Solidesulfovibrio magneticus RS-1: one gene and its partner. The protein of the gene in region 1 interacts with the protein of each later gene in a pairwise test. Links are inferred from orthologs where the notes say so. Each region holds a gene or a part of one and is shown in the gene's direction. Other genes may lie near its edges. The genes, in order: DMR_RS12360 and DMR_RS04485.

Evidence for each region.
Region 2: the proteins of DMR_RS12360 (region 1) and DMR_RS04485 interact in binary tests that used the Escherichia coli proteins (3 or more experiments, as listed by UniProt). The link is inferred for Solidesulfovibrio magneticus RS-1 from one-to-one orthologs.

The regions. Positions count from the first base shown.
Region 1 is NC_012796.1:2,885,432-2,888,659, reverse strand. The notes cover bases 221-3,132. They hold DMR_RS12360 (PTS sugar transporter subunit IIA), read left to right. Parts: upstream 221-1,407; coding sequence 1,408-1,857; downstream 1,858-3,132. Other genes in these bases: DMR_RS12350 (PTS sugar transporter subunit IIA), read left to right, coding at 3,091-3,132; rapZ (RNase adapter RapZ), read left to right, coding at 1,946-2,833; hpf (ribosome hibernation-promoting factor, HPF/YfiA family), read left to right, coding at 859-1,407; rpoN (RNA polymerase factor sigma-54), read left to right, coding at 221-808. In the rest of the region: more of rpoN, read left to right, coding at 1-220; more of DMR_RS12350, read left to right, coding at 3,133-3,228. UniProt on the Escherichia coli protein: Seems to have a role in regulating nitrogen assimilation.
Region 2 is NC_012796.1:1,048,762-1,052,280, reverse strand. Bases 245-3,447 are described here. They hold DMR_RS04485 (sensor histidine kinase), read left to right. Parts: upstream 245-577; coding sequence 578-3,247; downstream 3,248-3,447. Other genes in these bases: DMR_RS04480 (response regulator), read left to right, coding at 3,234-3,447; kdpC (potassium-transporting ATPase subunit KdpC), read left to right, coding at 245-567. Outside these bases: more of kdpC, read left to right, coding at 1-244; more of DMR_RS04480, read left to right, coding at 3,448-3,519. UniProt on the Escherichia coli protein: Member of the two-component regulatory system KdpD/KdpE involved in the regulation of the kdp operon. KdpD may function as a membrane-associated protein kinase that phosphorylates KdpE in response to environmental signals.

The DNA.
Region 1 (3,228 bases):
CGGCTACGACGATCCCATCCTCATCGAACTGGTGCGCGAGCATCTCGAAGATCTCGAAAAGAAGCGCTACAAGCCCCTGGCCAAGAAATTTCACCTGACCATGGAAAAGCTCAAGGAATACCTGGAGCTGATCCAGACCCTCGATCCCATGCCCGGAGCCAGCTACGGTTCGGGGGACCCGATCTACGTCAGCCCCGACGCCTTCGTCTACAAGTACGGCGAGGACTTCGTCATCCTGCTCAACGAGGAGGGGATGCCGCGCCTGGGACTCAACATGTCCTACACCGACGGCAGCCTGCCGCGAAACGACAAGGACAAGGACTACCTCCAGGACAAGATGCGTTCGGCCATGTGGCTTATGAAGAGCCTGTACCAACGCCAGCGCACGCTGTATAAGGTCCTGGAGAGCATCGTGAAGTTTCAGCGCGGATTTTTCGAGGACGGCGTGACCAAGCTGCGGCCGCTGATCCTCAAGGACGTGGCCGACGACATCAGCATGCACGAGTCCACCGTCAGCCGCATTACGTCCAACAAGTACGTGGCCACGCCCCACGGCATCTTTGAACTCAAGTTCTTTTTCAACAGCGCCCTGGAACTCGACGACGGGGGCACGGTAGGCTCCGAGTCGGTCAAGGCCATGATCAAGCGCATTATTTCCGGCGAGAATGACAAAAAGCCCATCAGCGACGAGGCCATCGCCGACATGCTCAAGGATGAACTGCAAATCAACATCGCCCGGCGAACCGTGGCCAAGTATCGCACGGCCATGGGAATCGAGTCGTCGTCGAAGCGCAAGGCGGTTTTCTGATGCTTCGGGCCGGGTTTCCGGCCTCTCACCACGCCAGCCTGGAGGATTCTATGAACATCACCTTTAATTTCAAGAATTTCGAGCCGTCTGATCATTTGCGCGATTATGCCAGGAAGCGCTTTGAAAAGCTTGGCAAGTACACCTCGTCCACCGATACCTCGGATGTCCAGGTCAACCTGGCCGTGGAAAAGACCCGGCAGATGGCCGACGTCATCTTCCTGGCCGACAATATGCACATCTCGGCTCACGAAACCTCCGAGGACATGTACTCCACCATTGACCTGATCCTCGACAAGATCGAGGCCCAGGCCAAGAAGTTCCGCGAGAAGCAAAAGGACCGCCGTCGCCAGACCGTGGAACAGGTCCGCATGGACGTCATCAGCATCAGCGAGGACGCCGCCGGCGGCCGCGTGCCCACCATCATCGAAACCGACGAGTATCAGCCCAAGCCCATGGCCGTGGAAGAAGCCGCCATGCAGCTGGAGGCTCTCAAGTACGAATTCCTGGTGTTCATCAACTCCGAAACCGAACGGCCCAACGTCATCTACCGCCTGCGCAACGGCGACTTCGGCCTCATCGATCCTGGAACGGGCGCTTAGATGCGGTTAGAGGACTATCTCCAGCCCGAGTTCGTCATCGGGAATCTTGCGTCGGAGTCCAAGTCCGAAGTGTTGGCCGAGCTCGTGGCCCCCATCAAGAAGCAGTGGCCCGATTTTGACGCCAAACGCGCCCATCAGGTGCTGCTCGACCGGGAAAACCTCGGAACCACGGGCATCGGCGACGGGGTGGCCATTCCCCACGGCAAGATGGAGAGCCTCGAACGCATCGTCATCGTCGTCGGGAGAAGCCTTGCGGGCGTCAGCTTCGATGCGCTGGACTTCAAGCCCTGCCGCATCTTCTTCCTGGTGCTCGCGCCCGAGCATGTCGCGGGCCTGCATTTGCGCATTTTGGCCCACATCTCGCGGCTTTTGTCCGATGAATCCTTCCGGCGGGCCTTTCTGACCGCCGAAACCGACGAGGCCTTGCGGCAGGTGCTCGCCGCCGCCTAAGGCTCCCTGAAAAAACGTTTCCCGCGCGTTTGTTGTCACACAAACGCGCGGGAAATTTGTTAAGCCCTTGGGCCGGAAGGTGAATGCCATGGAACATGCGGCCAGGGAACTCCCCGTCGTTATCTTGACCGGCCTGTCCGGGTCCGGAAAATCCACAGCCCTTCGCGTCTTCGAGGACCTGGGTTTTTTTTGCGTGGACGGGTTGCCGGTCAGCCTCGTGCCCAAGCTCATGAGCCTTTTCGACGACAAGGGCGGCCAGCGCTACAAGGGCCTGGCCCTGGGCATGGACGTGCGCCAGGCCGACCTCGACACCGACTGGGGCGCGACCCTGGCCGAGGTGCGGCGTAAACAGGACCTTACCCAGATCATCTTTTTCGAGGCCGATAACGGTGAGATCATCCGCCGCTACGCCACTACCCGCCGGCCCCATCCCCTGGAAAGCGCCGACATGGGCCTGGAGCAGGCCGCCCTGGCCGAGCGCGAACGCATGCGGCCCCTTCGCGACGCCGCCGACATGGTGCTGGACACCACCCATTTCACCATCCACGACCTACGCCGCAAGCTCCAGGAAAAATGGGCCTCCATCCGGCCCACCGCCGGAACCCTCAAGGTCCACGTCATGAGCTTCGGCTTCAAGTACGGCCCGCCCTCCGAGGCCGACATGGTCTTTGACCTGCGCTTTTTGCCCAATCCCTATTTCGACAAGGAACTGCGCGAGCGCACGGGCAAGGAAGCGGCGGTGCGCGATTACGTCCTGGCCGAGGAGCCGGGCCGGGAGTTTTTGCGCCGGCTGACCGAATTTCTGCTCTACCTGCTGCCGCTGTACGCCAAGGAAGGCCGTTACCGCCTGACCCTGGCTTTTGGCTGCACCGGCGGCCGCCACCGTTCGGTGGCCGTGGCCGAGTCGGTCTTTGACACGCTCTCCAAGGCTGGCTACAATATCTCCCTTGAACATCGGCACATCGAACGCGGCTAAACTCTAGGTTTTGAACGCCGCGGCAACGTGGTTGCCGGCGAGAGCGGTGGGGCGGCGAGCCCGGTCCAGGGACTTTCGTGTTTGGTGACAGCGTGCCGTCACGGCCGGTAGCCTTGTCGGCTCGGTAGCCTCGTTCAAAGACCGCTATGGTGTGAGGCCTTGGGCTTTCGGGCGGCGCGGCCGGACCGGAAGCAGAAAGCAATGCCGACGGTTTCAAACCGTCAAGACGGGGGCGCCATGCTCCGGGATGCCTGTCTATGAATGCCGAGTCCCGCAAGGACGCGCCCGTTGGCGTGGTGGTCGTCACCCACACCGACTACGGGTCGCGGCTTATTGCCGCCGCCGAGTTCATCCTCGGCCCCCAGCAGCACTGCCAAGCCGTCAGCGTCGATCTG
Region 2 (3,519 bases), 1.8 Mb from region 1 along the record:
CAGCTGAAGCCATCCTGTCTGATGTTGCTGTGGCTGAGCGTCCTGACCGGCCTCGTCTACCCCTTGGCCGTTACCGCACTCGGCGCGGGAGTCTTTCCGAACAAGGCCATGGGATCCCTGATCGAACGGCAAGGGGGCATCGTGGGGTCTTCCCTGCTCGGCCAGCCTTTCACGTCCGACCGCTATTTCCACGGCCGCCCCTCGGCCACAGCGCCCTATCCCTACAATGCCGCCGCCTCGTCGGGCTCCAACCTCGCCCCTTCCAACCCCGATTTGCGCCAGGCGGTCCAGGAACGCGCGCAAGCGCTTAGCATGGACAATGCCGGCCCGTCCGTGCCCATGGACCTGGTCACGACCTCGGCCAGTGGGCTTGATCCCGACATCAGCCCGGAGGCCGCCTCTTACCAGGTTACCCGGGTGGCCAAGGCGAGAGGCCTGCCCGGGCAAACCGTCGCCGATCTGGTCGCCCGGCACACGGAGGGACGTCTCTGGGGGTTTTGGGGAGAACCGCGCGTCAACGTGCTGCGCCTCAATTTGGAGCTGGATGCCCTGACCAGCACGAAGTAAGGAAGGAAGCATGCACGACGAGGACAACCGCCCTGACCCGGATGCCTTGCTGGCCATGGTGCAGCGCGAGGAGGAGAACAAGCGGCGCGGCCAACTGCGTATCTTCCTCGGCATGGCCCCGGGGGTAGGCAAGACCTACGCCATGCTGGAAGCGGCGCGCCTCAAGATGACCGAAGGCGTCGAACCCCTGGTTGGCATCGTGGAGACCCACGGACGCCAGGACACCGAGGCCCTGCTCTACGGCATGTCCATCCTACCTCGCCAACGCATCGACTATCGGGGCCACGCCCTGGAGGAATTCGACCTCAACACGGCCCTGGCCAAGCGCCCGTCGCTTATCCTGGTGGACGAACTGGCCCATACCAACGCCCCGGGCTGCCGCCACCCGAAGCGATGGCAAGATGTCGAGGAGTTGCTCGAACATGGGCTCGACGTCTGGACGACCCTCAATGTGCAGCACCTGGAGAGCTTAAACGACATCGTGGCGCAAATTACCGGCGTGCGCGTGCGCGAAACCGTGCCCGACGCCGTTTTGGCCAAGGCCCAGTCCGTCATTCTCGTCGACCTGCCGCCCGAGGATCTGCGCCAACGCCTGACCGAAGGCAAGGTCTACCTGCCCAAGCAAGCCGAGTGGGCCGGGGAAAACTTTTTCCGGGTAGGCAACCTGAACGCCCTTCGCGAACTGGCCCTGCGCCAGACAGCCAACCGGGTAGGCACCGAAGTCCTCGTCTACCGCCGGGGACACGCCATCGAGACGACCTGGCCCACGGCCGAACGCATCCTGGTCTGCGTGGGGCCTTCCCCGTACTCGGCCACCCTGGTACGGACGGCCAAGCGTCTGGCCGACGGGCTCCACGCCGACTGGCACGCCCTGTTCATCCAGAAAAGTCCCGAAGGGACCTCGACCGACCAAGCCATGGCCAACTTGCGACTAGCCCAGGAACTCGGCGCGCAGACCCATGTTCTGACCGGGGCCGACGTAGCCAAACTCGTGGTCGGCTTTGCCCGGCAGCACAACGTGACCCGGATCGTCATTGGCAAGCCGCTGACCCGCAACCTCCTCGATGTCCTGCGCGGCAGCCCAGTCGATCAGCTGGTGCGGGAAAGCGGCGAAATCGACGTCCACGTCATCAAGGGACAGGACCCCCGACTCCCGGCCGCCAGACGTCCCCCCCCGGCCCTGGCCAAGGGCCGCTGGAAAGACCTGCCGGCAGCGCTTGGCATTGTGGCTGCCAGCACCGCAGCCTGCTTCGCCATGTACCCCTATTTCGAACTGGCCAACCTCATCATGGTCTATCTGGTCGGGGTCTTGGCCGCCTCGATCTGGCTGTCCCGGCGGGCCTCGGCGGCGGCCTCGGTACTGTCCGTGTTGGCCTTCGATTTCTGCTTCGTGCCGCCCCGGTTCAGTTTTTCGGTAACGGACGTGGCCTACCTGGTCACCTTCGCGGTCATGTTCCTGGTGGCCCTCGTGCTCAGCAGCATGGCCTCGCGCGTCAAGGCCCAAGCCGACAGCGCCGTGCAACTCGAACGGCAGGCGTCGGAGCTCAGCGACTTCTCCCGCAATCTGGCCACCACGCGCGGTGCCGCCAATCTCCTGCTCGTGGCCCATGAGCACATCACGCGTATTTTCGGTTGCACCACCTTCGCACTCCTGCCGAACACCGAGGGGAAACTCGAAGACGCCTTTGTCTCCGAGGCAAACGAGACCCTCACCGACAAGGACGTGGGCGTAGCCCAATGGGTCTTCGACAACGGCAAGCCGGCAGGCCTCACCACACAGACCCTGGCCGAATCCGACGCCCTGTATCTGCCCCTGCCCGGAACCGAGGCAATTCTCGGCGTCATGGGCCTTCGCCCCGACTCCCCGGATGCGGCCGACTCGTTGGAGCTTCCGGATCGTCGCAGGCTTCTGGAGGCGGTGGTGCATCAGACAGCCCTGGCCCTGGACGTAGACCGCCTGGAAGAGCGAGCCAAGAAGACCCTGGTCGAAGCGGAAAGGGAAAAATTGCGTGCCGCCCTCCTCTCCACCGTGACCCACGATTTCAAGACGCCCCTCTCCGCCATCGCCGGGTCAGCGGAGAGCCTGCTCGCCTTGGGCGAGGCCACCACGCCCGAGGTGCGCCGCTCCCTGGAGGAGAACATCGCCCAGGAAGCCTCACGCCTGGAACGATTGGTGGACAACTTGCTGCGCATCGCCGCCCTGGAATCCGGGTCCGTCGTGCCGGACATCAAGCTTATTCCCATCGAAGACGTGGTGGGCAGCGCCCTGGCCCGCCTCGACGCGACGCTGGCCGGCCATGCGGTGCACCTGGACATCCCCGACGACTTGCCTCCCATCCCCATGGACGAAGTGCTTATGGAGCAGGTGCTCATCAATCTGCTGGAAAACGCGGCCAAACACACCCCGCTAGGGACGGAAATCCTTGTTTCCGCCGCTATTCGCGGCCATAAGGCCGTAATCGAGGTTCGTGACGCCGGTCCGGGCCTGCCTCCGGGCGATCCGGAAAAACTTTTCGAACGGTTTCAGCGCGGCGACCGGTCCAGCACCTCCGGGTATGGACTAGGGTTGGCGATTTGCCGCGCCGTGGTCAAGGCGCACGGGGGCTCCATCACGGCCGACCGGAACAGGCCCGCCGGCGCCGCTTTCACCGTCATCCTTCCCTTGTATGCGAACGAATAAGAAAACCATCCTCATTGTTGACGACGAGCCGCCCATCCGCCGCTTTCTGACGCCGTTTCTGGAGGCCGAGGGCTACGCCGTCGTCGAGGCTGGCTTGGGCCGCGAGGCCCTTTCCCTGATCGCGTCCCATGAACCGGACGTCATCCTCCTCGACCTGGGGCTGCCCGACATGGATGGGGAGGAGCTGCTGCGCGCGCTGCCCATGTGGGTCCGGGCCAAGGTCATTGTCCTGTCCGTTCGAGCGCGGGAACGGGACAAAGTGACGGCCTTGG